DNA from 3 places in the Clostridium saccharoperbutylacetonicum N1-4(HMT) genome. Region 1 is predicted to be linked to each of the others. Evidence: riboswitches for the same ligand, from Rfam matches in the RefSeq annotation. Region 1 holds a riboswitch; each other region holds the start of a gene.
What was found. Region 1 has a riboswitch for lysine ahead of CSPA_RS04225 (amino acid permease). Riboswitches for the same ligand answer to the same signal wherever they lie in the genome.

Region 2: another riboswitch for lysine. It lies ahead of lysA (diaminopimelate decarboxylase); the one in region 1 lies ahead of CSPA_RS04225 (amino acid permease).
Region 3: another riboswitch for lysine. It lies ahead of dapA (4-hydroxy-tetrahydrodipicolinate synthase); the one in region 1 lies ahead of CSPA_RS04225 (amino acid permease).

The regions. Positions count from the first base shown of each region.
Region 1 covers NC_020291.1:950,158-961,561, reverse strand. The annotation lists gene CSPA_RS04255 (ABC transporter ATP-binding protein) at 1-277, shown strand, start outside; gene CSPA_RS04250 (hypothetical protein) at 271-1,074, shown strand; gene CSPA_RS04245 (metallophosphoesterase) at 1,303-2,478, shown strand; gene CSPA_RS04240 (amino acid ABC transporter ATP-binding protein) at 2,613-3,377, opposite strand; gene CSPA_RS04235 (amino acid ABC transporter permease) at 3,377-4,183, opposite strand; gene CSPA_RS04230 (transporter substrate-binding domain-containing protein) at 4,269-5,102, opposite strand; lysine riboswitch at 5,418-5,594, shown strand; gene CSPA_RS04225 (amino acid permease) at 5,751-7,250, shown strand; gene CSPA_RS04220 (APC family permease) at 7,787-9,625, opposite strand; gene hcp (hydroxylamine reductase) at 9,957-11,404, opposite strand, start outside.
Region 2 covers NC_020291.1:6,100,732-6,112,135, forward strand. The annotation lists gene ftsH (ATP-dependent zinc metalloprotease FtsH) at 1-784, opposite strand, end outside; gene CSPA_RS26570 (DUF3006 domain-containing protein) at 839-1,060, opposite strand; gene lepB (signal peptidase I) at 1,237-1,809, opposite strand; gene lepB (signal peptidase I) at 1,825-2,379, opposite strand; gene lysA (diaminopimelate decarboxylase) at 2,691-3,986, opposite strand; lysine riboswitch at 4,263-4,431, opposite strand; gene CSPA_RS26590 (beta/alpha barrel domain-containing protein) at 4,586-5,263, opposite strand; gene CSPA_RS26595 (putative ABC transporter permease) at 5,853-6,386, opposite strand; gene CSPA_RS26600 (alanyl-tRNA editing protein) at 6,650-7,849, shown strand; gene CSPA_RS26605 (heavy-metal-associated domain-containing protein) at 8,312-8,518, opposite strand; gene CSPA_RS26610 (heavy metal translocating P-type ATPase) at 8,747-11,182, opposite strand; gene CSPA_RS26615 (metal-sensing transcriptional repressor) at 11,403-11,404, opposite strand, start outside.
Region 3 covers NC_020291.1:6,430,482-6,441,885, reverse strand. The annotation lists gene CSPA_RS27975 (TRM11 family SAM-dependent methyltransferase) at 1-399, shown strand, start outside; gene pdxS (pyridoxal 5'-phosphate synthase lyase subunit PdxS) at 497-1,366, shown strand; gene pdxT (pyridoxal 5'-phosphate synthase glutaminase subunit PdxT) at 1,368-1,943, shown strand; rRNA gene CSPA_RS27960 (16S ribosomal RNA) at 2,666-4,178, shown strand; rRNA gene CSPA_RS27955 (23S ribosomal RNA) at 4,552-7,461, shown strand; rRNA gene rrf (5S ribosomal RNA) at 7,617-7,733, shown strand; lysine riboswitch at 8,269-8,435, shown strand; gene dapA (4-hydroxy-tetrahydrodipicolinate synthase) at 8,579-9,445, shown strand; gene CSPA_RS27940 (SulP family inorganic anion transporter) at 9,585-11,237, shown strand; gene CSPA_RS27935 (phosphotransferase family protein) at 11,276-11,404, shown strand, end outside.

The DNA of each region.
Region 1 (11,404 bases):
CATGAGCAGAGAAGCAGATCTTTACTTACTAGACGAACCTATAGCTGGTGTTGACCCTGCTGCTAGAGATTACATTTTAAATACAATAATATCTAACTACAATGAAAATGCTACAATTATTATTTGTACACATTTAATTTCAGATATAGAAAGAATATTAGATGATGTTGTATTTATATCTTATGGAAAAATATTCTTAAGCAAAAGTGTTGATGAAATTCGAGAAAATGAAGGAAAGAGTGTTGATGCTCTATTTAGGGAGGTTTTTAGATGTTAGGAAAATTAATGAAATATGAAATAAAAGCAACTGGTAGAACCCTTATTCCACTTTACATTGCATTATTAGTATTGGCTACTATAATTAAATTCTTTATAGGTACTGGTTTATCAGAAAAACTCGAAGGTTGGGGGGCACTACCTTTTATTTTAAGCATATTTGCCTACGGCTGTACTATGGCTGCAGTTGTTATAGTAACTCTATTTATAATCATACAAAGATTTTATAAGAACTTACTTGGAGATGAAGGATATTTAATGAACACACTGCCTGTAAGTACAACAACTAATATCGCAAGCAAGCTTTCAATTGCAGTTTTTTGGAATATAATTGGTGGTTTAGTTGCAATACTTTCAATTATTATAATGGCATTTAATCCTACTGTTTTTGGTGACTTCTTCTCTGAAATTTCTAAAGCTTTTTCTGAAATTTCTGCTGAAATTGGAGTACATGTATTTGCATTTATTGTTGAATTTATTGTTCTAGCTTTATTATCAATGTCATCATCAATTGCTATGATTTACTCTTCTATATCAATTGGGCACTTATTTAGCAAACACAGAATATTGTTATCCTTTTGTGCTTTTATAGCTTTAAGTATCATCTCTGGAATAATTACACAACTTTTAGGAACAGCTGCCTCATATACAAACTTAAGTACACTATTGCATAATATACATTCACCTTACCCAGTTCATATGATGTTATTGCTTGGCATTCTATATAATTTACTTTTCTTAATTGCTTATTTTATAATACCTAACTATATATTAAAAAATAAATTAAATTTAGAATAAATTCACTGCCTTCATTAGAACTAATTATTAATTTTGTTTAATGAAGGCATAATTTTTAATAAATGCTTTACTAAATCAACAGCATATACATGAACTTTCTCCTTTGAGCTTTAGTGACTAATTGACAATTTATAATTGAACATTAATAATTAGAATGGATATTGGACAAGTATATTAAATATAAAGCATATACGCAGATATAATAATAGGGCGGTGAAATAAATAATAATGACAATTCTAATTGTTTTAGTAGTACTTATGGCCTTTGTACTGCTTTCATATTACATTGGAAGAAAAGTGAAATTTGCAATTGAAGGAATTGGAATAGATATTAATGATAGAATTAAACATATAGTCTATTGGATAATCTATTGGAGTATTGCATTATCCTTCATTTTTAGCAATATACTTCGTGGTATTTCATCAACAGATAATTTTATCACAGAGACTTCAAAAATAATTGGTGCAATTTATCTTGGGTTCTTTTTCTACTCAATTCTAATATTGCCTCTTGTGGATTTATTAAAATTCATTATTAAAAAAATAAATTTTAAAATCACAATAAAGAAAAGATTAAAAAAAATATATTGTAATGGAATTTCAGTATTTATAACAATTTTAATTATCCTCACATTTGGTGCTTGGAATTGTCAGCATAAAGTTGTAACAAATTACAAAGTGAATATAAACAAAAATGCTGGAAGTCTTAATTCCTTAAATGTAGTTATGCTGTCTGATGTTCACATTGGTATAGGAGTAAGAAAGAATGGAATTTCTCAAATGGTTAACTCAATAAATGCATTAAAGCCTGACGTTGTAGTATTTTGCGGAGATATATTTGATGATAGTACTACTACTGAATTAAAAGAATACTCAAGAGATGAATTTAAAAACATAAAATCAAAATATGGAGTTTATGCCATTACAGGAAATCATGAATATGGAGCTGGTAATTTAACAGATACTATCACCTATTTCGAAGATGCTAATATTAAATACTTACAGGACCAATCGATAAAAATTGCTGATAGTTTTTACATAATTGGACGAAGTGATCAAGGACAAGGTGGAAATTCTGGACATAATAATACAGCTCCTCTTAATGAAATATTAAAAGATACTGATAAATCTCTTCCTATGATAGTCTTAAATCATAGACCAGATAAATTAGAAGAAGCAGAGGCTGAAAATATAGATTTACAACTTTCAGGTCACACACATAAAGGACAACTCTTCCCTGGTAATCTGATAATTAATGCAATATATGAAGATGCTTATGGTCTTCTAAAAAAAGATAACTTCAATTTAATTGTCAGTTCAGGTTACGGCACTTGGGGACCTCCTATAAGAACTGGAAGCAATAGTGAAATTGTGAAGATAACTATTAACTTTAATAAACCATAACCAAATTTATATTAAAAATTTGAATATTAAATTATCTATAAAAAATAAAAGAGCATAACGCTCTTTTATTTTTTATAGATAGTATTGCTTTTTATCTTATTTAAATACATGTACAATCAATGATATGAAAACCATCATTGTTCCATAAATCTTGATAAAAATTCACGAGTACGTGTATGCTTTGGATTATTAAATATAACTTGTGGTATATCATCTTCAATTATGACCCCTTTTTCCATAAATACTGTCCTAGTTGAAACATCTCTAGCAAATGCCATTTCATGAGTAACTATAATCATTGTCATACCTTCTTTAGCAAGTTCACGCATAACTGCTAAAACTTCTCCAACCATTTCAGGGTCTAATGCACTTGTTGGCTCATCGAATAATAACACTTCTGGTTCCATAGCTAATGCACGAGCAATAGCTACACGCTGTTTTTGTCCTCCTGAAAGTTGATGAGGCTTAGCATTAATGTAAGGTGCCATACCTACTTTTTCTAGATATTTCAATGAAATGTTCTTTGCATATTCCTTATCCTTTTTTAATACCTTGGTAACTCCAATCATACAATTTTCAATTACATTCATATTGTTAAAAAGATTAAATTGTTGAAATACCATCCCAACTTTTGCTCTATAACTAGTTATTTCCTTACGTTTATTTAATATATTTTCTTTATCATGTAATATTTCCCCTGAAGTAGGAGTTTCCAACATATTTATACACCTAAGAAGGGTTGATTTACCAGATCCTGACGAACCAATAATGCAAACTACATCGCCTTGTTTAATTTTAAAATCAATGTCTTTTAACACTTGATTACTTCCAAAAGCTTTTCCTAAATGATTAACTTCTAAGATAGGAGTTACATTATCAAATTTTTTTAAAGCTTCCATTATTGTTTTCCTCCCTTCACTTTTATAATAGAACTATTTTCTGTTATTTCTCCTGACATATAATCACTTTTAACTAACTTATAATTATCTGGACCATCCATTTTCTTTTCTATAAAACGTAATATTCTAGAAACAGTAAGATTCATGACAAAATAAATCAAACATATTATAAAGAACACTTCAAAGTACTTGTAATATGTACCAATTGCAGATTTACCTGAAAAGAATAATTCTGTTACAGATATTACATTTAATACGGATGTATCTTTAATATTTATAATTAAGTTATTACCTATTTGTGGCATAATATTACGCAATGTTTGTGGAAGCACGATATACAACATGGTTTGAAAATGTGTCATTCCAATTGCCTTTGCACCTTCAGTCTGCCCAATATCAATGGAAGCAATTCCACCACGCACAGTTTCTGCCATATATGCACCTGTATTAATAGACACAACTAATAATCCTGCAGATAATGGAGACATATCAATATTAAAGACTTCCATAGCACCATAATATATCACCATAGCTTGCACTATCATTGGTGTACCTCTAAAGAATTCTACATAAGCAGATAATATCAAATGTAAACACTTTAATAGGGCTTTCTTTATTGTATTATCCTCTGGGCTCACTTCAATAGTCCGTACAATTCCCACAAAAAAACCGATAATACATCCTGCTACAGTACCAATTATTGCAATTAAAAGTGTATATAATGCTCCTTGTAGAAACAATCCTCCATATTGCTGTAATATAAACCATACCCACTGAAAAAAACCTTCTGGTAAATTTGATGTCATACTATTTTCCACCTCACAAAAATATTTTACTACTGTAAAAATACAAAAAGGAGGCTAATCAAAAAACCTCCTTATTATTTTACTGCTACTTTGATAATGGTTGATTTTTTATAGCCTGTTCCATCATTTTGTTACGATCATCTTCTGATATTTCTGAAATAGCCTTATTAATCTTATCTGTCAATTCCTTATTTCCTTTTTTAATTGCAATACCGATATTTACATCTTCATCAGAAGCCTTAAATCCCTTGTCTCCTTCTGGAGTAATCATAACTAAATCTGGATTTGAATAAACTGCAGCCATTGCTGTTGGCTTATCCATAGTAACAACATTTACTTTACCTGAAGACAAAGCAACTATAAGTGAAGGTACAGTATCCATAGCAGGTTGAATCTTAGCATCTGGAATTTGCTTTAACATATCATACCAAACTGTACTTAACTGTGATGTACAAATAGCGCCCTTTAAATCAGCAACACTTTTAGCATTTTCATATGAAGTTCCTTTCTTAGTAAGTGCTACTATATTAGCTTTATAATATGGATCTGAAAAGTCTACACTTTGCATACGTTCTTTTGTAATACTCATCTGTGCAATTGCAACGTCTATTTTACCAGTGCTTACACCAGGAATTAATCCATCAAAGTCCATTTTATGAACTTCTAATTTATACCCAATTTTATCTGCAATCTTTTGAGCAATCATTAAATCATACCCATTTGCATATTCATTGGTCCCATTAATCTGAACTGCATTATTTGAATTATCAGTTTGAGTCCAGTTAAATGGTGCAGATGCCCCTTCTGTTCCCACACGTAGGACTTTGTCATCTCCTGTCTTTTTAGCGCCACAACCACTTAATGCTAAAATAGTTGCAACACATAAAGTTACTGCAATTATTTTTCTTATTTTTTTCATAATATAGTCCCCTTTCAATATTCAATTGCTAAAAAAACAAGCCAACCTCTTTAATAAAGCTGACCACATTGTCAATAACAATTATTTCTATACTGAATTATACCCTCCGCCTATATCATTGTCAATTAAAAAGCTTTTCGTTTATTTTTTAAACATTTTATTACCATTCCACCAATTTCATTAACAATCTATCAATAAAATAGCATTTCTGTTAAATTAACTAAAATCACTTTTTTTAATTTTTATATTAAAATATTATAAAACATTGACTTATTTTTGATTTTATTAGATAATTATATAAATCAATAGTTAGATAACTAAGATAGAGGCGCGAAATTTAAGAGTAATATTATTTTATTACAAGCAAACCGATGTAATACGAAAGGAAATTTCGCCGAAGTAAATAGTAAATTGCTTTAATACTATTTGCTGGGCTTATGTAGAATATGCATAAGACTGTCACAAATTATTTTGTGGAGAGCTATTTTCAATGGAAATATTACGATATAACGCATTTATTTTTTTATATGCAATTTTCGTATTTATGTCATGAAGGTGCTTTCATGGCATTTTTTTATTGTTTAAATCTTTGTATTATCTTAGTTGCTTACTTATAAAATTTTTATTATAAGGAGAGTAAATAGAATAATGGATGAAAAGAATAACGAGTTAAAAAGAGGTCTAAAAGCAAGACATTTAAACATGATTGCTCTAGGCGGTTCCATTGGTACAGGAATTTTCGTTGCAATGGGAGACACTTTAAATCAAGCAGGACCTGGTGGTGCACTACTCGCATATGGTCTAATCGGAATTATGGTATATTTTTTAATAACTAGTTTAGGTGAAATGGCAACACATATGCCAATCTCTGGTTCCTTCAGTACTTATGCTACCAAATTTATAGATCCAGCTCTTGGCTTTGCACTTGGTTGGAACTACTGGTATAACTGGGCTATAACAGTTGCAGCAGAAATGGTTGCTGGATCATTAATTATGAAATACTGGTTTCCAAATGTTAGTGGATTTGTTTGGAGTATAATGTTTCTAATTATAATAGTTGGTTTAAATATTCTATCATCAAAAGCATATGGTGAATCAGAATACTGGTTTGCAGGAATTAAAGTTGTTACAGTTATTGTATTTTTAATTATCGGTATTTTAATGATAGTTGGTATAATGGGTGGAAGTGAAATTGGATTTCATAACTATGTTGTTGAAGATGGTCCTTTCCACGGCGGTATAAAATCAATTTTTGCTATATTTTTAATTGCTGGTTTTTCATTTCAAGGAACTGAACTTATAGGTGTTGCTGCAGGTGAAAGTGAAAATCCTGAAAAAACAATTCCTAAGGCAATTAAATCTATATTTTGGAGAATATTAATATTTTATTTAGGAACAATTATAATCTTAGGCGCAATAATACCATTTACTGAAGCAAGCGTTGATACAAGCCCATTCACAATGGTATTTGAGAGAGCTGGTGTAGCTGGTGCTGCATCTTTAATGAATGCTATTATATTAACTTCTGTATTATCTGCTGGTAATTCAGGTATGTATGCTTCAACTAGAATGCTTTTTTCAATGGCTAAAGAAGGTATGGCTCCAAAGCTTTTTGCTAAGACTAATAAGCGTGGTGTTCCAATAAATGCATTAATATTAACAACTATAGTTGCTTCTGCTTGTTTCTTAACTGGAATTTTTGCTGAAAGTACAGTTTATGTATGGATTGTTGCAGCATCTGGACTTGCTGGCTTCATAGCTTGGGTTGGTATTGCTGTTTGTCACTATAGATTTAGAAAAGCATTTATTCATCAAGGTAAAGATTTAGGTACATTGAAATATAAAGCTATGTGGTATCCTTTTGGTCCTATATTAGCATTATTAATGTGTATAATTATAATCGTTGGACAAGGTTATTCATGTATAAAACCTGACGGAGTAGATTGGCAAGGGTTAATTGCTTCTTATATAGGAATCCCTCTATTTGTTGGTTTATATGCATGGTATAAAATTAAGTATAAAACTAAAGTTATTCCTTTAGACGAAGTTGATTTATCTTATAATGATAATACTTCTGCTTCTGATAACTCTAGCAAGGAAGTAAATGATGAAACTCTTTTATCTAACACATCATTTGATCTAAACTAACTTATTAATTAAAAAAGCGTAAGGTACTCTAGTAAAGTTACCTTACGCTTTTTCTTTATATAACAATTATCAAGTTCTAAGAGTATAGATATCCAATTTAATAATCAAACTTATAAATGGAATATGCATGCATTATCGAGAAATTATAATCGTAACACTACACTAGAAATCCGATACATTTTTTCTGGAGCAGGCATGTGAAATTGAGCTGATGAAGGTTCTTAATGGGAGCTTGTTCCATTTTAGCATGTCCAAAAGTGAATGTCCAAAAAGTAAGTGTCCAAATTTTATATTTGGAAACACGAACTTTCTCACTGGAGCTTTTATATTTGGAAACATGAACTTTCTCCTTGGGGATTTTACATCTGGAACACGCTAAAATGGTGATAAGCTCCAGTTTAGAACCTTCCAGTGAAAATTTCACTAGTCCTGCAGAAGACAAATGTATTGGATTTCGGTAAGTTACCACATAAGTCTAATTCTTGCGTTTGATATCTATATTTCTTTCCAAATTGACAATTGTCAATTTTATTAATCTATTCATTAATTATATATGGTACAGTAACTATTGTTACATTTCTCATCTTTAATATAGATCTTCTTAACAAAATTGATGTTTGATTATGTAGTGCTTGGTGCCACCACTTATGTATAATAAATTGAGGCATTACTATTGTGATTACTTCATGTTTTTTCAATTGTCTATGTTTTTCTTCTACATAGGCAAGTAATTTTTCATTAACATTTCTATATGGCGCATTTTCTATTACAAGTTGTGCTGCTATTCCTAATTTAGAGTATTTTTCTATTAATTTTTTTGTTGCTTCTTCATCTGTACTAACATGATAAACTTCTATGTTATCTCCAAAGGTTAAAGCAAAATTCAAACTTTTAATAAATGATTTATTTATAGTCTGAACTGGCACAATAACATGCTTAGTTACTGCTTCCCTTACAATTAAACTTTCTAATCCTGTTTCAATTTTTAAATTCTCTCTTACTTTTGTATAATGCCTTCTAACTCTCAACATTCCTGTAACAAGTATTGGTATACAAACCAGTACAATCCATGCACCATGAGTGAATTTTTCAACACCTATAATTATACAAGTTGCTGCTGTAACAGCTGCTCCTAATCCATTAATAAATGCTTTATGTCTCCAGCCCTTTTCTTTACTTTTAGTCCATTTCTTAAGCATTCCAAATTGAGATAATGTAAATGATATAAATACACCTACTGCATATAATGATAGTAATATATGTGTACTACCATTAGCAATATAAACTAACAATGAAGCAAGCAAAAATAATAATACAATCCCATTTGAAAAGCTTAATCTCGTTCCCCTTTTTCCAAGCTGTCTTGGAACATATCCGTCTTTGGCCAAAATTGATAATAATAAAGGCAAATCTGAAAATGCAGTATTAGCTGCAAGAGTAAGAATAACGGCAGTAGTAGCTTGTACAACAAAGAACATTATATTACCTGGTCCAAAAACCTGCATAGCAATTTGTGCTATTACTGTTATATCTTCCCCTGGCACTGCTTTATACATTGTAGAAAGATATGATATTCCACCAAATATTCCAAAAACAATACATGCCAATGTACCTAATACTATTTTTGCATTTTTTTGAGCTGGATTTTTGAAATTTGGTATTCCATCACTTACAGCTTCAATACCAGTTAGAGCTGTACATCCAGAAGAAAATGCTTTTAAAAATAGTAATATTGTTAAATCTCCAGTAGCTTGCTTAATTGGATATACTGGCATTGGATTTTCTTTTAATACTAAAACCTTAAATATTCCTGTTATTATCATTACTATAATCGAAAAAATAAATAAATATGTTGGTATACCAAATAATTTAGAAGAATCTCTTATTCCTCTTAAATTGCCAAGTGTTATTAAACCTATTACAATAACTGCTATTATTGCTTGATATGGTAATAATTGTGGTATCGCAGATGTTATTGCTGCTGCACCTGCACAAGTACTAACTGCAACTGTTAGCAAATAATCTATTATCAGTGATGATGCTGCCACTAATCCTGGAATCTTTCCAATATTTTGACTTGCAACAATATACGACCCTCCCCCATGAGGAAAGTTATCAATTATTTGTCTATAAGAAAATACAATTATAGCTAATAAAACTGTGATAGCAATTGCAATTTCTATCATTGACCCGTATGCACGCGCTCCTAGCACTGGTATGAGTACCAATAATATTTCTTCACTAGCATAAGCTACTGATGAAATAGCATCACTTGACAATATTGGTAATCCCCAAAGAACATTGAACTTCTCTTCTGCTAGTTCAGTCGTCTTAAGAGCTCTTCCAATCAAGAATGATTGAATTTTTTTGAACATAATTATTCCTCCACTATAGAAAATAATATATTACAGAAATAATTTTTATTTTCTAAAATATATATTTTTTTAAAAAATTATACAACATTATATAATAAAAGACTTTAATCTTTTATTATATAATGTTGCAATACAACTGATTATATCTCCATATTTTAATAATGTAAATATATTTATTTTTTATCAATACGTTTTCACGACATCTTTTTCATTATATTTTTTTCGACACGGTTTAACTTAATTATTTTTCCATATTTCTCCAACAATATAACACGAACCTTTAACTATATCAAAATATATGTTAAAGGTTCAGTATATTTAATTTAAATTTTTATTTTAAAAACATTTCAATATCGTCTTCTACAGTTGTAATTCCACCAATTCCAAAGTTTTCAACTAAAACATTAGCAACATTTGGTGAAAGGAATGCTGGAAGTGTTGGTCCTAAGTGAATATTCTTTACTCCTAAGTGTAATAGTGATAATAAAACTATTACTGCTTTTTGTTCATACCATGCAATATTAAATGCTATTGGTAATTCGTTTATATCTTCAAGTTCAAATACTTCTTTTAGTTTTAATGCAATTACTGCTAATGAATAAGAATCATTACATTGTCCTGCATCTAAAACTCTAGGAATTCCACCGATATCTCCTAAATCTAATTTGTTATATTTATATTTTGCACAACCTGCAGTTAATATAACTGTATCTTTTGGAAGTGCTGCAGCAAAATCTGTGTAGTATGATCTTGACTTTTGTCTACCATCACAACCTGCCATTACAAAGAATTTCTTTATTGCTCCTGTTTTAACAGCATCAACTACCTTATCAGCTAATGCTAATACTTGATTATGAGCAAATCCACCAACGATTTCTCCTTCTTCAATTTGAGTTGGAGCAGCACATTTCTTAGCTTGTTCTATAATTGCAGAGAAATCTTTCTTTCCATTTTCATCTGCTGAAATATGAGTACATCCTTCATAGCCTGATGCACCAGTAGTGTATAATCTTCCTTTATAGCTATCCTTTGGAGGAACTATACAGTTTGTTGTCATAAGTATTGGTCCATTGAAGCTTTCAAATTCTTCTGGTTGTTTCCACCAAGCATTTCCGTAGTTACCTACTAAATGTGAATATTTCTTTAATTGTGGATAATAGTGAGCTGGTAACATTTCAGAGTGAGTATAAATATCTACTCCTGTTCCTTCTGTTTGAACTAATAATTGTTCTAAATCTTTTAAGTCATGTCCTGAAATTAATATTCCTGGGTTTGTACCAACACCAATATTAACTTTTGTTACTTCTGGGTTACCATAACTTTCTGTATTAGCTTTATCTAGTAAAGCCATTCCATCAACACCAACTTTTCCTGTTTCTAAAGTTAATGCAATGTATTCATCTATAGTTACATTGTTATCAGCAGTTAATGATAATGCTTTTTGCATAAATGCGCATATATTTTCATCTTCATATCCTAATGCATTAGCATGTTTCATGTATGCAGATAATCCTTTTAATCCATATGTAATAAGTTCTCTTAAACTTCTAATATCTTCATTTTCAGTAGCAAGTACTCCCACTGTTTCTGCTTTAACTTCCATATCCTCTCTAGTTTCAGCAGTATATAAAGCAGCTCCACTTAAGTTTTCTTTATTATTTAATTTTGCTAATAATTCTTCTTTTAATCTTAAAGTTTCTTTTACTCTTCCATAAAATACTTCTTTATCAAAGTTAGCATTAGTTATAGTTGTGAAAAGATTCATTGTAACTGTAGTAT
Region 2 (11,404 bases), 1.4 Mb from region 1:
CTACTGCATCCTTAAATAACTCTCTAACTCTTGATGCTCCAACTCCAACAAACATTTCAACAAAACTTGAACCTGATAGTGAGAAGAATGGTACTTTAGCTTCTCCTGCTACAGCTTTAGCTATAAGTGTCTTTCCTGTTCCTGGAGGTCCTACAAGTAAAACTCCTTTAGGTAATTTAGCTCCAATTTCAGTATATTTTGTTGGCCCATTTAAGAAATCTATTACTTCTTTTAATGATTCTTTAGCTTCTTCTTGTCCTGCAACATCATCAAAAGTTACTTTTATTTCACTTTCCATATAAACCTTGGCGTTATTTTTGCCGATGCCCATGACACCGCCTCCACCTCCGCCCATTTTGGAGAACAAGAATTTCCACATAAAGAATATTAGAACTAAAGGTAATATCCATGTAAGTACAAAGTTCATTATAGGAGCTTCTTTACTAGGACTTTGACCATAAAAATCAACATTGGCCGCTCTTAGTGCTGAAATTAAATTTTCATCAGCTATATTGGCTGTATATAATGTTTTTCCCTTATATTCTTGATTATTTTCACTTGGTGTGATTAATAAATTGTCACTTGTTATAACAACCTTAGAAATTTCCTTGTCTTGTAAAAGCTGCATAAACTCATTATATGTAATTGCCTTATTTGTAACTGAATCTCTTGCATAGTTAAATGCCATAACAAATGCAATTGCTATTATAAAGTAAGTAATTGCTACTATAAATGAATTTTTATCTTTGTTATTTTTTTTATTATTTTTATTGTTATCTATCATCTAATCACCTTCTCTTATACAATTTGTTATTTACAATAATACTTAAAGATTAGATTATTCTCTCCACATATCTTCCATATCACTTTTGATTTGTGACTTTCTTTTCAATGTAGATATTACATCTATTTCAAAATATTCATTCACTTTAACTAAAATATCGCCTTCTTTGAACTCACCTTTTATATTCTTTAAAGGTATTTCCTGCATTTCCCCAGCTTCATTCTCAACAATTGCAAAAGTGCCTTCTACTCTATCTATTATATACTTTTCACTCATGTAACATCCTCTTTTCATAATATAAATTAATTCTAAGATTAGTTAACCAATCCTTTTATCCCACGAGTAGTTAATTTCAATTGTCAATTATCAATTTGTAAAGCAGTATTATATTTTTACATATGTTAACATAATTAATTGTCAAATATCAGCGAAATTTAAAATTTTCTATGGAATTATTTAGTAGAGTATAAACTTCCAAACTCATTAAATGGATAAAATTTAATTTGAGCTTTTCCTTGAATCTTTGAAGCATCTATATATGGATTAGCCCACTTTCTAGCATCATTAGATCGATTTCTGTTATCCCCTAAAAAGAAGAATTTATTTTGTGGTACATCAAATGTACCATTATAAATCTCATTATTTTTAACATAATTTTCCTTAATATCTTGGCCATTAATATTAACTATACCATTATGTATTTCAATATGATCTCCTGGAAGTCCTATTGCTCTCTTTATAAGTACTTCGCTTAATTCATCTGAGTAAAATACAATTATATCTCCTCTTTTTATGTTACTTGTATCATAAACTCTTGTTACCATTAATTTATCACCAACATTTAAAGTTGGAACCATTGATTCACTAGGTATATAAACATTATACACTAAAAACTTATTTATTAAACACGCAATTCCTATAGCCGCAACAATTGGAATTATCCATTCTCTAAAAAAGCTTCCTTTACCTATTAGTTTTGACATTAATCCTTTTTTTGATAAATCTGTTTCTATAGTTTCTTTCATTAGATGTTCTCCTTCTTATTTAAACACTTCAAACTTATTTATTGGATAATACCTCAATATTGCCTTTCCTTCTATATATGATGCATCTACATAAGGATTTATCCAGTGTCTTGAGTCATTTGAATTTGCTCTATTATCTCCTAAGAAAAAATATTTATTTTCTGGTACTTGAAATGATTTGTTGATTATTTCATTATTTTTAACATAATCTTCTTGTAGTTTTTCACCATTCCTATACACAATACCTTCTTTTATATCTATTTTATCACCTGGAAGACCTATTAATCTTTTTATTAAAATTTCTCCTGGGAATTCATCATTTTTAAATAAAACTATCTCCCCTTCTTGTAAACTCTTAGTATCATGTACCCTTGATACGATTAATCTATCTTTGATCTGTAAGGTTGGCAACATAGATCCGCTAGTAATCCAAACACCATAACCCACAAAATTCCATATTAAAAGTATTATACAAGCAACAACAGATAAATCTATTATCCACTCTTTTAATTTTGATTTTTTCTTAGTTTTATTAGCTTCTTCTATTTGATTTTCATTATTTTCTGCCACTGTGCTACCTCCATAAAAGATTTATACTTCAACTGTCAATGCTCAATTTTCAATTAAGCTAAAAACCTTTGCTTTCTTATAAAATTTAATTAAAACATAGGTTTATTTTATATTTTATCATACCATTTTAGTATATCATACTTTATTGTCTAAAATATTTACAACTTATTAATTTTTTAGGATACCTAGTACATTTTTAGTTTATGATACATAATCCCCACCAAAACTCATAACTAATGACAAATGCACAATCCCAAATTGCTTATTTGGGATTGTGCATTGTAAGTTAGTACTTTAATTTACTTGACTATTTATATAACATCGTTTTTTAATAAATCTTCGTAAGATTCCCTTCTGCAAATTAATCTCGCTTCATTATCCTTAACCATTACTACTGCAGGTTTTGGTATTCTATTATAATTACTTGACATAGAATATCCATAAGCTCCAGTTGTCATAATAGCTAAAATATCTCCACTTTCAACTTTAGGAAGCTTCACATTCTCCAGTAATATATCTCCAGATTCACAACACTTTCCTGCAATAGTTACAACTTCCTCATTAACATCTGTAACCCTATTTGCTAGAAGACACTCATATTGAGCATTATAAAGAGCTGGTCTTATGTTATCAGTCATTCCTCCATCAACTGAAACATATTTTCTTACGCTAGGAATTTCTTTGACTGAACCCACAGTATATAATGTAAGCCCCGCATTAGCTACAATACTTCTTCCCGGTTCTATTGTAAGTATTGGTCTTTCTTGACCAGTTCTTGCACAAACTTCATCAACCTTGTTAATTATAACGCTACAATACTCTTCTGTTGTCTTTGGTTCATCTTCCTCTGTATAATATATTCCAAAGCCGCCACCAAAATCTACCTCTTCAATAAGATATCCTAAGTTTTCTTTAGTATTTCTCACAAGTTCAAGCATTATCTCTACAGCATCTTCATATGGTTCTAAATCAAAAATTTGTGACCCTATGTGACAGTGTATTCCTGTTAGATTTATATTTTCCAAACTTATTGCTTTTTTAATAGCATCTTCTATAACAGTTCCAACTGGCGCAAAGCCAAATTTAGAATCTATTTGTCCAGTTTTAATATATTCATGAGTATGAGCCTCAATTCCTGGTGTTATTCTTAAATAAATATTTTGAACTTTATCATACACTTTAGCTATATTATTTAATGTTTCCATCTCATAATAGTTGTCCACAACAAAATTACCAACACCTAACTTAACCCCTAACTCAATTTCATCTATAGTTTTATTATTCCCATGAAACATTACTTTTTCAAGTGGAAACTCTGCCTTATACGCCGTATATAATTCGCCCCCAGAGACAACGTCTAATGACATGTTCTCTTCTCTTAATAATTTACACATTTGAACTGTTAAAAAAGCCTTACCAGCAAAAGCTACTCTATTATTATTTTCTTCACATTTAAAGTATTTTCTATAATCTCTGCAATAATCTCTTATTAATGCTTCATCAAATACATAAAGTGGACTTCCATATTCTTTTACTAAAGCCTTAGCATTTACACCACCAACAACTAGTTGGTTATCCTGTGTTTTCATTGTTCCAAATAATTTCATTTGCTTAACCCCCAATTTAATATAATACACAAATTACAATTTACAGTTTGCAAATCACAATTGTGATTAAAAGCTTGTAATTAAAGAAAACTTTACTAAATATCCATGAAAACAACAAACGCCACAGAATATTTCTGTGACGAGTGGTAAATTTTCACGCTATATAATACGCACATATTTTCATCGATTATCAATTTACAAAAAAAGATACATTATAAATATTTAATATCTATAATAGATAATCCTTCACCTTTTATAAATTATAAACTGAAAAAAGTACCGTGTAGCTCAACACTTACGTGACAGTTATCCACATATTCTATGAATACCCAGAAATAAATTAATGCATTATAATTTATTCCTTCGGCCATAATACCTTTTAGTATAAATCTTAGCTTGCAAGCTCCTTATACTTACTCTTTATTACAGCTCCTCTACCCCAGGTCAATAACATTTGGCAATTTTCGATTATCAATAATAAATCCATCATTGATAATTAAACATTGATCCTTGTTCCTTATTATCTTATTAAACTATTACAAATATGATACCATAAATTGAAGTTAAATCAACATTTTTTTGCTAGTCAAAATAGTTTCCTATTCTTTTCTATATTCATCCATAAGATCTCCCATAATACTTGCTGAAGATGGGGGGGTATAAGTAATGGCATTTGCCCCTGCTTGTATTGTTTTACTTATGGACTCCTCTGTAGGTCCACCAGTAGCTATTATAGGGAATTCAGGAAACCTTTTTCTGATATTTTTTACTATATTGACTGTATTTTTACCGCCTGAAACATTCAATATAGTTGCTCCAGCTTCTATTCTTTTTGCAATATCTTCATCTTCTGAAATTACAGTTACTATTACAGGTATATCTATAGTTGCTCTTATCTTCTTAACAACTTCATTGCTAGTTGGAGCATTTACAACAACGCCCATGGCCCCTTTAAATTCCGCATCCATTGCTAAATTAACAACTCTTTTCCCTTGAGTAATTCCTCCACCGACGCCACAAAAAACTGGAACGTCAGCTGACATTACTAATGCTTGTGTTATTATTGGCTGTGGTGTAAAAGGATATACTGCAATTATTGCATCTGCATTACTATTTCTTATTAATGCTACATCTGTAGTAAAAAGTAATGACTTTATTCTTTTTCCAAAAATATTAATTCCACCACAATTTCTTATAACAGCTGGAACTTCAATGACATGATTTCTAAGAGTACCTTTTATTTGTGGAATAAATTTAGCTTCTTTATATGTTGTCATAGATTATATCCCCTCCACATCAATTTTTAGAGCTTAAAATTAAAATCACTATATAATAACTTATTATATTATACTCTTTTATCCTCATTCTGAAAGTTAAATTTTGTTTATCCACATTATCCACAGTTTTTATCCACAAGTATGTTTATTATTAATAAAACCTTTATAATTATCTTATAAAAATATTACTATAAAAATTCAATCACAAAAACTTAGTTCAATAGTAATTTATAATACCTTTATCAAAAGTTATCCACATTCAAAACATACTTATCAACACTATGAACAATGCCCATACTTACTAGCTTTAACGTATATTTTCATAAATATAATATACACTTTGTCCACAAACTTATTCACAGATTACAAATTAACTATACTTTACGCACAATCTTCACTAAATTGTAAAGAAATTTTCACGCGAAAAATAAATGCTAATATAATTATATAATTTCCATCAAAAATAAATTCATATTTTCTAATAAACAAAAAAATATGAATTTATTAATAATAATTACATTTTTTTCTATTTATATATTTTAAATATATCATCTAATAATAATCAAAGCAATTAAAAATAAGATATTCTTTAATCTTTAATATTTTTTCTATTAAACAATATTTTTTTATAATCTTGCATTGTTAAAATCAAATCAAATATTATTAGTAGTAAAGATGTATATAATACAATATATAAACTTTTCTCTGCTAATAAATATAGCTCATGTACTACTGGATGAAAAAAATTAATCCCTATATAACAAAGAATCATCCAACATACTGAAAAACTAAGAGTTATATATCCATAAATATTATATTTATACTTTGAATAATCCCAATAAACTTTTTTAAAAATATGCTTCAAAATATATCCACTTATATATTCAACAGTTGTTGGTATTAGGAAATATAATAATATCAAAGATCCACCTTGAATTTCAAGTATTTCATTACATATAACTAAAATTGTAAATGCTATACCATACATAGGCTTAAATGGACCTATTAAAAAACCTTCCTTCTTAAAAGTTTTTGTAATTGCAAAACTATATACTTCTTCTATTAACCATCCTAAAAAAGAATATAATATAAAATTGAATGTTAAATAAAACATTACATCCATCAATTAACCACCTTTTCCTGTAATTTAAAAATAGTATTTGTAGATGTAATTTTTTTATCCTTAGATATATATTTAAATTATTATTTTATATATAAGGTGTTTTCTTTCTTATAAAAATCCAATTGTTGGCAATGTAAATTGTCAATTAGAATATATGTTATAATAATATTATTTGATTTCTAAATTCATCTGAAAATTTGTATTATTATAAATTTGATAACTGAATTTTAGATATAAGAGTATCTTAGGAGGGTAACTTACATATGGAAAAAATTTATTATGATAACCAATATCTTAAAGAATTTACTGCTGAAATCGTTGATATAAAAGAAATTGATAACAAATTTCACGTTATATTAGATAAAACAGCATTTTTCCCAGGTGGAGGAGGACAGAATTGTGATCTTGGATCTTTAGAGAATGAAAAAATTATTGATGTATACGAAAAAGACGACATAGTATACCACGTTCTTGAAAAGAAACCTATTAAAATCCATAAAGTGAAATGTATGATTGATTGGAATAGAAGAACTGATGGTATGCATCAGCATTTAGGGCAACATGTTTTATCAGGTGCCTTCTTTAATCTTTTTAACTCCAATACTTTTGCAATCCATTTAGGTTCTGATATAAGCACCGTTGATATTTACGGCATTTTATCCGAGGAACAAGTACGAGAAGCAGAAAAGCTTGCAAATAAAATTATTGGCGATGCTATACCTGTAGAATCTTTTGTTCCAACTAAAGCTGAATTAAAAAAATTAACACTTAGACGTGCTCTTCCTAACACGCAAGAAGATATTAGAGTTGTAAAAATAGGAGATTTTGATATAAATGCATGTTGTGGACTTCATCCTGCATCAACTCTTGACTTAAGGCTAATTAAGATTAAAAGATTTGAAAAACATAAAGATGGAACAAGAATAGAATTTTTAGCTGGTGAACGTGCTGTTTCTGATTCCTTCAAAAAAGATGAATTTCAAAATTCCATCTGCAGATATTTAAGCTGTAATGAAAGTGAGGCTATAAATGGTATTAAAAATTTAAATGAAAGTCTTCGTACTACTAATGAAATGAATAAAAGTCTTAATATTTTGTTAGCTAAATATCAAGAAAAAGAAATGCTTGAGGATGCGGCTAAACTAAATGATATTAGAGTCATAAAAAAAATCTTTGTTGGCGAGAACTTAAAATATGTAAGCAATCTCACTTCAAAGCTAATTGAAAATGAACGTACAATTGCTTTAATGGCCGTACAATCAGAAGAAAAAGTTAATCTTATCTTTGCCTGCTCAAAAGATATTAAAGAAGTTAAAATGAACGATTTACTAAAAGATGCAATATCTCTTATTGACGGTAAAGGTGGTGGAAGCCCCTTCCAAGCTCAAGGTGCAGGTAAAAACAACGCAAACCTTGAAAGTACATTAGACTATGCCTTCAATAAAATAGCTCAATCTATATAAATCCATAGACTTTAATTTATATAGATATCCAAATCAAGAAATAGACTTATGCAACAATCACCGAAATATGATACAGTTATCTTCCGCAGGACTAGTGAAATTTTTGCTGGAAGGTTCTAAATGTGGGCTTGTCGTCATTTCAGCGTGTTCCAGATATAAAATCCCCAAGGAGAAAGTTCATGTTTCCAAATATAAAATTTGGACATTCACTTTTAGACAATCTGTAAATGAAACAAGCCCCCATTAACAACCTTCAACAGCTCAATTTCACATGCCTGCTCCAGAAAAAATGTATCATATTTCTAGTGTAAAGTTGTAATTTTAATTTCTCAAGAGTGTATACATATTCCATCTATAAGTTAAACTCTTAAATAGATATCTATATATTAAATGCACAAAAAAATGTTGGTAAACTACCAACATTTTTTTATAAAATAAACTTTAAAGCATTAAATCAATGATTTATTCTTCTATACTAACTACATCATATCCTTCTTCTTCAATAGCTGCCTTTATTTCTTCATTACTATTTGATGTTTCTACTATTGCACACTTATTTTCAAGGCTTACTTCCACTGAAGTTACCTTATCTAAATTTTCTAATGCTTCCTTAACATGAGCTACACAATGTCCACAGCTCATTCCTTCGATTAGTATTTTCTTCTTCATTTAATCACCCCCTTTATTCAGTTTACAATTTACAGTTAGTGCCCTATTTAAGTTACCGTGCACAATTTATAGCTTACAGTTAGGTCACAATTCCTGCTGATGGCACATAGTTTAAAGTTAGGACATAATTTCAGTTTACAGTTTAGGAAGAAAAGCCAGAGGCTTTTCTGAATATATATTCAGAAATTCCGTTAGGAATTTCCACCTTCAACTGCGAACTGTGAATTGTTACCTGTAAACTGTAAAACGTCTAAGTCTTAGTGCATTTGTAAGTACCGATACTGAACTTAAACTCATTGCTGCAGCTGCTATCATTGGATTTAATAGTGGTCCTCCAAATATATGGAGAATTCCCATTGCTACTGGAATACCTAATACATTGTAACCAAATGCCCAAAACAGATTTTGTTTTATATTTCTAATGGTGGCTTTACTTAATTTAATTGCAGTAATAACATCCATTAAATCGCTTTTCATAAGTACTATATCAGCTGATTCTATTGCTACATCAGTCCCTGAACCTATTGCAATTCCAACATCCGCTTGTGCAAGTGCTGGCGCATCATTTATTCCATCACCAACCATAGCAACTTTATTTTCACCTATTTGAAGCTTTTTAACTTCATTTGCTTTGTCTTCTGGTAACACTTCTGCCAAAACAATATCAATTCCAACTTGTTTAGCTATTGCATCCGCTGTTTTCTTATTATCACCTGTTATCATAGCCACTTTTATACCCATATTATGAAGAGCTTCTATTGCAGCTTTACTGTTTGCTTTAACAGTATCTGCAACTGCTACTATTCCTTTTAATGAACCATTAATGGTCACATACATAGGCGTTTTTCCTTCATCTGCTAATCTATCACTATCTTTTGCCAAAGCCTCAATATTTATGTTTTGTTCTATCATTAATTTCTTATTTCCAAGTAAAATACTTTTATTATCTATCTTAACTTCTATTCCATGACCTGGAATTGCATTGAATTCTTGAATTTCTTTTAAAGCTAAATTTCTATTTTCTGCTTCTTTAACTATTGCTTCACCCAATGGATGCTCTGACCCTTTTTCACTGCTTGCAGCTAAAATCAGCACCTCTTCTTCTGAAATTCCATTTGTTATTATATCTGTTACTACTGGCTTTCCTTCTGTTATAGTCCCAGTTTTATCAAACACAATGGTTTTTATTAAGTGAGTTGTTTCTAAGGCTTCTCCACCTTTTATCAACACACCATTTTCTGCACCTTTTCCTGTTCCAACCATTATTGCTGTTGGTGTTGCAAGACCTAGTGCACATGGACACGCTATTACAAGAACTGCAATAAATATTGTTAATGCGAATATTTTACTTTCTCCTGCTATAAGCCATGCTACTGCAGCTATTATTGCTAGTATTATTACTGTTGGAACAAAATAGGCTGATATAACATCTGCAAGTTTTGCTATTGGTGCTTTTGATCCTTGAGCCTCTTCAACTAATTTTACTATTTGAGAAAGTGCTGTATCTTTTCCTACTTTTGTTGCCTTGTATTTTACAAATCCTGTTTTATTAATACTTGCCCCAATTACACTACTACCTACAACTTTTTCAACAGGAATGCTTTCTCCTGTAAGCATTGATTCATCTATAGATGTGCTACCCTCAATTATTTCACCATCCACAGGAAGCTTTTCCCCTGGTTTTACTATTACTATATCTCCAGCTACTACTTCCTCTATAGGAATTATAACTTCATTATTGTTTCTTATTACTGTTGCAGTTTTTGGTGCTAACCCCATTAATGCCTTAATTGCCTGTGAAGTCCTTCCTTTTGAAACTGCTTCTAGATATTTTCCTAAAGTTATTAAGGTCAAAATAACTGCTGCTGACTCAAAATATAAATGCATAACATAATCTGTTTCACCAGATAATATTTTATAAATTGCAAATATTCCATATAAAAACGCTGCTAAAGTACTTATTGCAATTAATGAATCCATATTAGGACTTAATTGAACCAAATTCTTTATTCCAACTTTATAGAATTTATAACCAGCTATCATTACTGGTAATGTTAATATCACTTGAATAATAGCAAAATTAAAGGGATGCATCATAGGATGAAGTACTTCTGGAAGAGGCATTCCCAACATTTCACCCATAGTTATTACTAAAAGAGGTAATGTAAAAATTAATGATGCAATAAATCTTCTAAGCAGCAACTGACTTGGTTCTAGTTTTTTCTTTTCTTGCATTTCTTCATCTTCTTTAACCAATTTATACCCTGCTTTGTCTACTGCTGCTTTAATATTAGCATACCCTATTTCATCTTCATCGATAGTTATAGTTAGTTTTTCTGTAGCAAGATTAACTACTGAGTTTTCAACTCCATTAAGTTTTTTAGTAACTCTTTCTACTCTATTTGAACAAGCTGCGCATGTCATTCCTTCAACCTTGAAATTATAGGTTTTAATGTTTTTCTTAACTCCATATCCCGCTTTTACTATTGCAGCTTCAATGTTACTTTGATTTGAAATGCCTTCATCATATTCCACATTTAATGTTTCTGTTGCAAAATTTACATTTGCATTACTTATTCCTTCTAATTTATTTACAACTCTCTCAACTCTATTTGCACATGCTGAACATGTCATTCCTTCTATCTTTAGTAACTTTTTTTTCATTCTTTCACCCTCCTCCTTTATTACACACTCATTTATAAATTAACCACCTATTCTAATTTTCAATGATCATTGATCAATTTTCAATTGTAGGTGCTCAATCATTATTCTTGTTATATATTTTTTGTTTATTTTAATTTTTAATTATCAATTTTCTATGCTCAATTATTGGAATTCTATTAATAATTATCAATATTACAGAAACCCTTAATTGCTTTCGTCTTT
Region 3 (11,404 bases), 1.0 Mb from region 1:
TTAATAGATCCATGTTGCGGAGTAGGGACAGTTATTCTTGAAGCTCTTTCAATGGAGATTAATGTTGTTGGATGTGAACTCAATATGAGTATTGCAGAAAATGCTAAGAAAAACTTAAAATTCTATGGTTATGAAGATGTAATAACTAATGGGGATATGAATGAAATAGAAGAGAGGTACGATGTTGCAATTATAGATTTGCCATATGGTTTATTTACACCAACGACAATAGAGGAGCAAACAGCTCTTATCAGAAGTGCACGTAAAATTAGTGATAGATTAGTCTTAGTTACTTTTGAGGATATGGATAATTATATTATGGATGCAGGATTTAAAATTGTTGATAAATCATATGTCTGTAAAGGAAAATTTAAGAGATATATAAATGTTTGTGAGTAAAAGTTGATTGGTATCATTTTAATGTATGGGTACATTTGCATTGTATCCATACATATTTTATTATAAGGGTAATTCAAAAAAGGGGGATTTATGTATTATGGGAAGAGAATCAATAAATAAAAATCTTGCTCAAATGTTAAAGGGTGGCGTTATTATGGATGTCACAAACAAAGAAGAAGCTATAATTGCAGAAAAAGCTGGGGCATGTGCAGTAATGGCTCTTGAAAGAGTTCCTTCAGATATAAGAAAAGAAGGTGGAGTTGCCAGGATGTCAGATCCTAAAATGATTAAGGAGATTCAGGAGGCAGTATCTATTCCAGTTATGGCTAAAGTCAGAATAGGGCATTTTGTGGAAGCTCAAATATTAGAAGCTCTGAATATTGACTTCATAGATGAAAGCGAAGTACTTACGCCTGCAGATGATAAATACCATATAAATAAAGAAACTTTTAAAGTTCCGTTTGTTTGTGGTGCAACGAATATTGGCGAAGCACTAAGAAGAATTGGTGAAGGTTCATCAATGATAAGAACTAAAGGTGAAGCAGGTACAGGAGATATAGTACAAGCAGTTAAGCATATGAGAACGATGACTGAGGAAATAAAGAAAATACAAAGTTCATCAAAAGAAGAGTTAATGACTTTAGCTAAAAATTTTGGAGCACCATATGAGTTAATTAAATACGTTTGGGAAAATGGTAAATTACCTGTTGTTAACTTCGCAGCCGGAGGAATTGCAACGCCAGCAGATGCAGCTCTTATGATGCAGTTAGGCAGTGATGGTGTATTTGTGGGTTCAGGAATATTTAAATCTGATAATCCAGAAAAAAGAGCAAGAGCTATTGTATTGGCTACTACTTATTATAATGATTCTGAAAAATTAGCAGAAGTTTCTGCAGATTTAGGAAATGCAATGAGTGGAATCTCAGCAGAAGAGGTAAAGACTCAATATGCTGAAAGAGGATGGTAAAATGAAGGTTGGGGTTTTGTCTCTGCAGGGGGATGTTTTAGAGCATTTAAATCAGATAAAGCATTTAGGACATATAGGAGTTGAAGTTAAGAAGGAAAAAGATTTAAATGATATTGATGCAATAATATTGCCAGGAGGAGAAAGTACAACTATTGGAAAACTATTGAAAATAACAGGATTAATGGAACCATTAAGGAATAAAATAAGAAATGGACTTCCAACTTGGGGAACATGTGCAGGAATGATATTATTGGCAGATGAGATAGAAGGGCAAGAAGAATATCTTAAAGTAATGAATATTAAAGTAAGAAGAAATGCATTTGGAACTCAAATAGATAGTTTTAGAGTTTATGAATCAATTAGTACAGTATCTGAAGAAAAAATAGAACTTGTTTTTATTAGAGCACCATATATAGTAGATGTAAAAGAAACTGTAGAAGTATTATGTAAGATAGATAATAATATAGTAGCTGCAAGAGAAGGAAATATTGTAGTCACTTCTTTTCATCCTGAAGTAACAGATGATTTAAGATTTTTGGATTACTTTTTGACAAGCAGCTGCATGAATTATGGATAAGGATTTGTAATATAGGCTATAATAAATGTTTTATATATGGAGGTACTGTCAATATAACGTTAATAATAGCAAGAGGCTATTTTTATAATATATATTTATAGCAATATAATTATAGAAAAATAAACTATTGAAATATATATTTTGCACAGCGATTAAGCAGTTCTAAAATATATCTCAGTAGTTTTTTTGTTTTATTAGAATTATAGGAGTATTAAAAGATTTATAAACTAAAGAAATTGGTATAAGGAGTCGAGTAAAGGAAGATTAATGAGAAAAGATGATAGAATAGATTTTAAGCTGATATTATGGATGTAAACTCTTATAGTAAGCAATTAACTCTGCGGGGTGTATCAATATGAGGATAATTAAGAAAAGTGAAGAATATTAGTGAATTATAAATCTAAATTAGAATTATGAGTGATTTAATGGCAATTTGGCTAAGTGGATATGTTAAGATAAAACACGTCGCTGAGAGCGGTAAACAACTTAAGCAAATGAATAAATAGCTCATAAATAAAGAGCTAAAAAAGATTTTGAAAAAGTTGTTGACAAGCTTGAGACTAAGTGATAAGATAAACGAGTCGCTTACGAGTGACAAAAACAAACAAAAGATTACAGCGAAAGTTGTAAGAAAGAAAATGGTCTTTGAAAATTGAACAGAATAAGATAAATACATTTAAGTAAACCAGCAATTTTTATTTGAGTAAGCTAAGATTAAACTTTTTATTGAGAGTTTGATCCTGGCTCAGGACGAACGCTGGCGGCGTGCTTAACACATGCAAGTCGAGCGATGAAGTTCCTTCGGGAATGGATTAGCGGCGGACGGGTGAGTAACACGTGGGTAACCTGCCTCATAGAGGGGAATAGCCTTTCGAAAGGAAGATTAATACCGCATAAGATTGTAGTACCGCATGGTGCAGCAATTAAAGGAGTAATCCGCTATGAGATGGACCCGCGTCGCATTAGCTAGTTGGTGAGGTAACGGCTCACCAAGGCGACGATGCGTAGCCGACCTGAGAGGGTGATCGGCCACATTGGGACTGAGACACGGCCCAGACTCCTACGGGAGGCAGCAGTGGGGAATATTGCACAATGGGGGAAACCCTGATGCAGCAACGCCGCGTGAGTGATGACGGTCTTCGGATTGTAAAGCTCTGTCTTCAGGGACGATAATGACGGTACCTGAGGAGGAAGCCACGGCTAACTACGTGCCAGCAGCCGCGGTAATACGTAGGTGGCAAGCGTTGTCCGGATTTACTGGGCGTAAAGGGAGCGTAGGTGGATATTTAAGTGGGATGTGAAATACTCGGGCTTAACCTGGGTGCTGCATTCCAAACTGGATATCTAGAGTGCAGGAGAGGAAAGTAGAATTCCTAGTGTAGCGGTGAAATGCGTAGAGATTAGGAAGAATACCAGTGGCGAAGGCGACTTTCTGGACTGTAACTGACACTGAGGCTCGAAAGCGTGGGGAGCAAACAGGATTAGATACCCTGGTAGTCCACGCCGTAAACGATGAATACTAGGTGTGGGGGTTGTCATGACCTCCGTGCCGCCGCTAACGCATTAAGTATTCCGCCTGGGGAGTACGGTCGCAAGATTAAAACTCAAAGGAATTGACGGGGGCCCGCACAAGCAGCGGAGCATGTGGTTTAATTCGAAGCAACGCGAAGAACCTTACCTAGACTTGACATCTCCTGAATTACTCTGTAATGGAGGAAGCCCTTCGGGGCAGGAAGACAGGTGGTGCATGGTTGTCGTCAGCTCGTGTCGTGAGATGTTGGGTTAAGTCCCGCAACGAGCGCAACCCTTATTGTTAGTTGCTACCATTTAGTTGAGCACTCTAGCGAGACTGCCCGGGTTAACCGGGAGGAAGGTGGGGATGACGTCAAATCATCATGCCCCTTATGTCTAGGGCTACACACGTGCTACAATGGCTGGTACAGAGAGATGCTAAACCGCGAGGTGGAGCCAAACTTTAAAACCAGTCTCAGTTCGGATTGTAGGCTGAAACTCGCCTACATGAAGCTGGAGTTGCTAGTAATCGCGAATCAGAATGTCGCGGTGAATACGTTCCCGGGCCTTGTACACACCGCCCGTCACACCATGAGAGTTGGCAATACCCAAAGTTCGTGAGCTAACGCGTAAGCGAGGCAGCGACCTAAGGTAGGGTCAGCGATTGGGGTGAAGTCGTAACAAGGTAGCCGTAGGAGAACCTGCGGCTGGATCACCTCCTTTCTATGGAGAAATCTAGACCAACATGATGTTTGGCTAGTACAGATACATTTATGTATCAAAATTAAAATACTTACTCAACAGGTTGCTTAAAGTATTTGTTCTGTTCAATTTTGAAAGACTAAGTCTTTCAAAAAAATTTTGCTAAAAAACAGCAAAATTGTTGCGTAGCTTAGTAGCAACAAGTGCGAGGAAGCAAAAATTTTATGAAATGAAGCGTACTTTATGTACGTGAATGAATAAAATTTGCAGCTGACGAAGCAATTGGCGGTAATAAGCAAGCAAATTGTTCTTTGAAAATTGCACATAGATTTGATGTATAAAAAATACAACAAAGCCAAGAATATATATTCTTTGTGATATGACTAATAAATTAGGTCAAGCTACAAAGGGCGTATGGTGAATGCCTTGGCATCAGGAGCCGATGAAGGACGCGATAAGCTGCGATAAGCTTCGGGTAGACGCACATAGTCAGAGATCCGAAGATTTCCGAATGAGGAAACTCACATGGGAAACCCCATGTATCATAAAGTGAATACATAGCTTTATGAAGGTAAACCCAGGGAACTGAAACATCTAAGTACCTGGAGGAAGAGAAAGAAAAATCGATTTTCTTAGTAGCGGCGAGCGAAAAGGAAAGAGCCCAAACCAGAGATTTATCTCTGGGGTTGCGGACAGAACATAACGTGAAATTATTGTTAACCGAACACAACTGGAAAGTTGGACCATAGGGGGTAATAGTCCTGTAGGTGAAAATAATAATGAACAGTTCTGCACCAGAGTACCACGAGACACGTGAAACCTTGTGGGAAGCAGGGAGGACCACCTCCCAAGGCTAAATACTACCTGATGACCGATAGTGAAGCAGTACCGTGAGGGAAAGGTGAAAAGAACCCCGGGAGGGGAGTGAAATAGAACCTGAAACCATATGCCTACAACCGATCAGAGCACCTTACGTGTGTGATGATGTGCTTTTTGTAGAACGAGCCAACGAGTTACGGTATGTAGCGAGGTTAAGTACTTAAGGTACGGAGCCGAAGGGAAACCGAGTCTTAATAGGGCGATTAGTTGCATGCTGTAGACCCGAAACCGGGTGACCTATCCATGGCCAGGTTGAAGCGAGGGTAAAACCTCGTGGAGGACCGAACCACGTTGCTGTTGAAAAAGCATGGGATGAGCTGTGGATAGCGGAGAAATTCCAATCGAACTCGGATATAGCTGGTTCTCCTCGAAATAGCTTTAGGGCTAGCGTCGGAAAATGTGAGTAGTGGAGGTAGAGCACTGAATAGGCTAGGGGGCATAGCGCTTACCGAACCTTATCAAACTCCGAATGCCATATACTATCAGTCCGGCAGTCAGACTGTGAAAGATAAGTTCCATGGTCAAAAGGGAAACAGCCCAGATCGTCAGCTAAGGTCCCAAAGTGTAAGTTAAGTGGAAAAGGATGTGGGATTTCTAAGACAACTAGGATGTTGGCTTAGAAGCAGCCACTCATTAAAAGAGTGCGTAATAGCTCACTAGTCAAGAGATCCTGCGCCGAAAATGTCCGGGGCTCAAACTTACCACCGAAGCTACGGGTTCACGTTTATACGTGAGCGGTAGAGGAGCGTCGTAATCGGGCTGAAGTCGTACCGAAAGGAGCGGTGGACTGATTACGAGTGAGAATGTTGGCATTAGTAGCGAGATGTAGGTGAGAATCCTACAGGCCGAATATCTAAGGTTTCCTGAGTAAAGTTTGTCTTCTCAGGGTTAGTCGGGACCTAAGGCGAGGCCGAAAGGCGTAGTCGATGGACAATTGGTTGATATTCCAATACCACTATCATCGTTAATATCGAGGGTGTGACGGAGAAGGATAGGATGTGCTAGCTATTGGATGCTAGTCTAAGCGTTTAGGAAGTTGGGATTGGCAAATCCGTTCCAACAATTCTGAGGCGTGATGGGGAAGGTTCTACGGAACCGAAGTATCTGATTCCATGCTTCCAAGAAAAGCATCTAGAGAGAGAAGTAGTGCCCGTACCGCAAACCGACACAGGTAGATGAGGAGAGAATCCTAAGGCCGACGGAAGAATTGCAGTTAAGGAACTAGGCAAATTGACCCCGTAACTTCGGGAGAAGGGGTGCCTGCGAAAGCAGGTCGCAGAGAATAGGCACAAGCAACTGTTTAACAAAAACACAGGTCTCTGCTAAAGCGAAAGCTGATGTATAGGGGCTGACGCCTGCCCGGTGCTGGAAGGTTAAGGGGAATACTTAGCAGTAATGCGAAGGTATGAACTTAAGCCCCAGTAAACGGCGGCCGTAACTATAACGGTCCTAAGGTAGCGAAATTCCTTGTCAGGTAAGTTCTGACCCGCACGAATGGCGTAATGACTTGTGCACTGTCTCAACTGCAAATCCGGCGAAGTTGTAGTGCGAGTGAAGATGCTCGCTACCCGCGATTGGACGGAAAGACCCCGTAGAGCTTTACTGTAGCTTAGCATTGAATTTCGGTATTGTCTGTACAGGATAGGTGGGAGACTGGGAAACTAGGGCGTCAGCTTTAGTGGAGTCGTTGTTGGGATACCACCCTGATAGTATTGAAGTTCTAACTGGATGCCATGAAACTGGTGACAGGACATTGTTAGGTGGGCAGTTTGACTGGGGCGGTCGCCTCCTAAAATGTAACGGAGGCGCCCAAAGGTTCCCTCAGAACGGTCGGAAATCGTTCGAAGAGTGCAAAGGCAGAAGGGAGCCTGACTGCGACACCTACAAGTGGAGCAGGGACGAAAGTCGGGCTTAGTGATCCGGTGGTACCTCGTGGGAGGGCCATCGCTCAACGGATAAAAGCTACCTCGGGGATAACAGGCTGATCTCCCCCAAGAGTTCACATCGACGGGGAGGTTTGGCACCTCGATGTCGGCTCGTCGCATCCTGGGGCTGAAGTAGGTCCCAAGGGTTGGGCTGTTCGCCCATTAAAGCGGCACGCGAGCTGGGTTCAGAACGTCGTGAGACAGTTCGGTCCCTATCCGTCGCGGGCGTAGGAAATTTGAGAGGAGCTGTCCTTAGTACGAGAGGACCGGGATGGACTGACCTATGGTGTACCAGTTGTTTCGCCAGAAGCATAGCTGGGTAGCTAAGTCGGGAAGGGATAAACGCTGAAAGCATCTAAGTGTGAAGCCCCCCTCAAGATGAGATTTCCCATAGCATAAGCTAGTAAGACCCCTTGAAGACTACAAGGTTGATAGGTCAGAGGTGTAAGTGTGGTAACATATTTAGCTGACTGATACTAATAGGTCGAGGGCTTGACCAATAAGTTAAGTTGTAAAAATACATTAAAAAACTATGTGCAATTTTGAAAGAACAAATCTTTCAAAAAAGATATTCCAAAGGAATATCCAGCAAAATTGTTAACTATGAATTGTCCACAGGATACCCTAAAGGGCATAAACTGTTAACTGTATAAGATCTCGTGATGATGGCATAGAGGTAACACTCCTTCCCATTCCGAACAGGAAAGTTAAGGTCTATAGCGCCGATGGTACTGCATGGGAGACTGTGTGGCAGAGTAGGACGTTGCGAGGTAAGTTAAAAAGATAGTTGTAATAACTGTCTTTTTTTATTTCTATTCTTAAATTGTTTTAAAAAGCAATTTAAGAGATAAAGTTCATATAATTATTAACATAATAGAAAAATAATCCACAATAAATTTAATTTCTTTGTGGATTATTTCTTGTTTATGTGGATATGTGTGTATAAAATTTAAAATATAAATTAATATTTGATTATGTAAAGATTAATTTATTTATATATTAGATATGGAATATAGTTTTCTAATAGCATTTTTGCAACTTTTATAGCATTTTTAACTATATACTATGCAAAAAAATTATAATAATATATTTATAAAGATAAGTAAGGTTAATTGAAAGACTATAAGATAAGTAATAAATTAGTATTTTAGAAAATATTAAAATAGTGTATAAGAAAATGAAATAATATATCTTTTTTATTATAAGTATTAATAGGCAATTTAATTATATATTCAGTCGTTCTGTAAAAGCGTTTCATTTACAACAATCTAATTAAATGTTATAATTATTGTAATTTAATAACAGAAACCTTAGGTAGAGGTGCTATATATAATTAGTACTTATTATGAGTTGGCAAACATTGATTAATAAGGAAAGGTAATATGGCCGAAGATTTAAATTATGCAAAAATTTATTTCTGGGTATGCATAAAATATATGTATGACTGTCACGAAAGTGGAGAGCTAACAAGGATTTAGTCAAATTTAGAATAATAATGAAATTATTATTTATTGTTGTATTTTGATTTTAAATAAAGCTTTATATGATTAACTCTGCCCGTTAGTACCTGCTAACGGTTTTTCTTTTGTTAAAAACTAATTTGAGGAGTGTAATATTATGAAAATTGAAGGCGTACTAGTGCCACTAATAACACCATTTAAAGATGGACAAGTAGATTTGAAATCTTATAAAAGGATGATTGATCACTATATTGAAGAAGGTGTAACAGGAATTATGCCATTGGCAACAACAGGTGAATGTCCTACAATTCTACCAAATGAATATGATGAAGTTTTAACTAAAACTCTAGAGTATTGTAATAATAGAGTACCAATATATGTTGGATTGGGAGGAAACAATACTAGTGAGGTAGTAAGTAAATTAAAAGTGGTGGAAAAGCACAAAGTTAATGGTATATTATCTGTAGCTCCATATTATTCAAGACCTAATCAGAGAGGAATTTACGAACATTTTAAATGTATATCTGAAGCAACTGATTTAGATATAATACTATATAATATACCTTACAGGACTGGAACTAATATTGAAAATGAAACTGTAGAAAGGCTGGCAGAACTTAAAAATATAGTTGCAATAAAAGATTGTTCAGGAAATATAAAACAAACAATTGAATTATTATTAAATCCACCAAAGGATTTTTCTATATTAACAGGCGAAGATGCACTTTTTTATACAACACTTACAATGGGAGGACAAGGTGGAATCATGTCTTCTGCTCATTTAAAGACTAAAGAATTTATTGAAGTGTACAATTTGATTAGAGCGAATAATCATCAAGAAGCACTGGAAAAGTGGAAATCATTACAGAATATGATTCCTCTATTATTTGCAGAACCTAATCCAACACCAGTGAAATATTGTTTGAAAAAGTTAGGTCTTATAGATTCAGATGAAGTTAGGCTTCCATTAGTAAATATTACTGATGAATTAAAAATTAAATTAGATAATGTTATAAATAGTTAATAGAAATATAAAAGTTAATCCTATATTTAATTGTCATAAATGTACTCCTATTGTCAAAAAAATGAATATTTTGCTTTGACTACTATATTGATTAGGAGTAATATAAAATTTGAACAATTGAATAAGGATGTGATTAAAAATGATGCCTAAGTTCTTTTCTATGATTAAGAACGGGGAAATTACTAAAGAACAAGTTATGAAGGATATTATTGCAGGTGTTATTGTAGCTATAATAGCAATACCATTATCAATAGCACTTGGAATATCTTCTGGTGTATCACCAGAAAAAGGACTCATAACTGCTATTTTCGCGGGATTTATTATTTCATTTTTGGGAGGAAGTAGAGTTCAAATAGGAGGACCTACAGGAGCCTTTGTTGTTATAATTTATTCTATAATTCAGGAATATGGATTAAATGGACTCATCACCGCGACAATAATGGCTGGAATTATAATGATAATAATGGGATTATTAAAGTTTGGTTCGCTGATTAAGTATATACCTCAAACAATAACTATAGGATTTACAGCAGGTATAGCTGTAACATTAATGTCAACACAAGTTAAAGATTTTTTAGGTTTAAAAATTGATAATGTACCAGCAGAGTTTTTTGCAAAATGGAACAGTTATTTTTCTAATATGGGAACACTAAATATATATTCTCTAGCAATTGGAATAATTTCTGTTATTATAATAATTGTTTGGCCTAAGATTAATAAAACTATACCAGGATCTATGATTGCATTAATTTTAGCAACTCTTGCTGTAAAGCTGTTAGATTTCCCAGTAGATACAATAGGAAGCAGATTTCAAGATATTTCATCAACAATATCAGCGCCTGTGTTGCCACAGCTTAGCATGAGTGTAATAAATAAATTATTCAGTCCTGCCATGACAATTGCTATTTTAGCTGCTTTAGAATCATTGCTGTCAGCAGTAGTAGCAGACGGAATGATTGGAGATACTCATGATTCTAATATGGAACTTGTGGCGCAAGGGATAGCTAATATTACATCAGGATTATTTGGCGGAATACCTGCTACAGGTGCTATAGCAAGAACTGCTGCTAACGTAAGAACAGGAGGAAGAAGTCCTATAGCAGGAATGGTACATGCTATAACATTATTAATTACTATGTTAATTTTAATGCCTCTTGCTAAAATGGTACCAATGACTGTGCTTGCTGCAATATTAGCAGTTGTATCATATAATATGTCACAATGGAGAGCTTTTAAAGGCTTATTAAAAGCACCTAAAAGTGATGTTATTGTATTATTAGTTACATTTATAGGAACTGTTATATTTGATTTAGTAGTTGCTATAGGTATTGGAATGGTCATGACAGCATTTTTATTTATGAAGAGAATATCAGATACTACACAAATCAGAGATTTAGTAGAGGAAAAAGTTTTTGATGAAGAAACAACTGCAATATTAGAAAAAACAGATGGAAGAATACGAGTATATCAAGTAAATGGTCCAATGTTTTTTGGAGTTGCACAAGAATTTATTTGTAAGATAAAAGAAATTGAAGCTTCTGTTGGGGTTGTAATTTTGGATATGAGACATACCCATGCGATAGATGCTTCTGCAATAGATGCATTAACCAGATTACTTAAACATTGTGATGCGAATAATATAAAGCTTTGTTTAACCCACGTACAAGAGCAGCCAATGAAGGTATTACATCGAATGGGCTTTGCAGTTCAACTTGGAGTAAGTCATATATATGAAACTAAAACAGAGGCAATAGAGAAAGCTTATGATTATTTAGAACAATTAGAAGCATAGGAACTAATTAATATATTTAGAGTAGCGAGGTATAATTTATGGAATATGATTGGGAGAGAACATTCCCATTTTTAGAGATTGATGAGAATATAGTCAGTAAACTATTTGAAGGTATATTACAAGAAAATAATATTGTAAATATAACACCAGTTGATGAGGGATGTAGA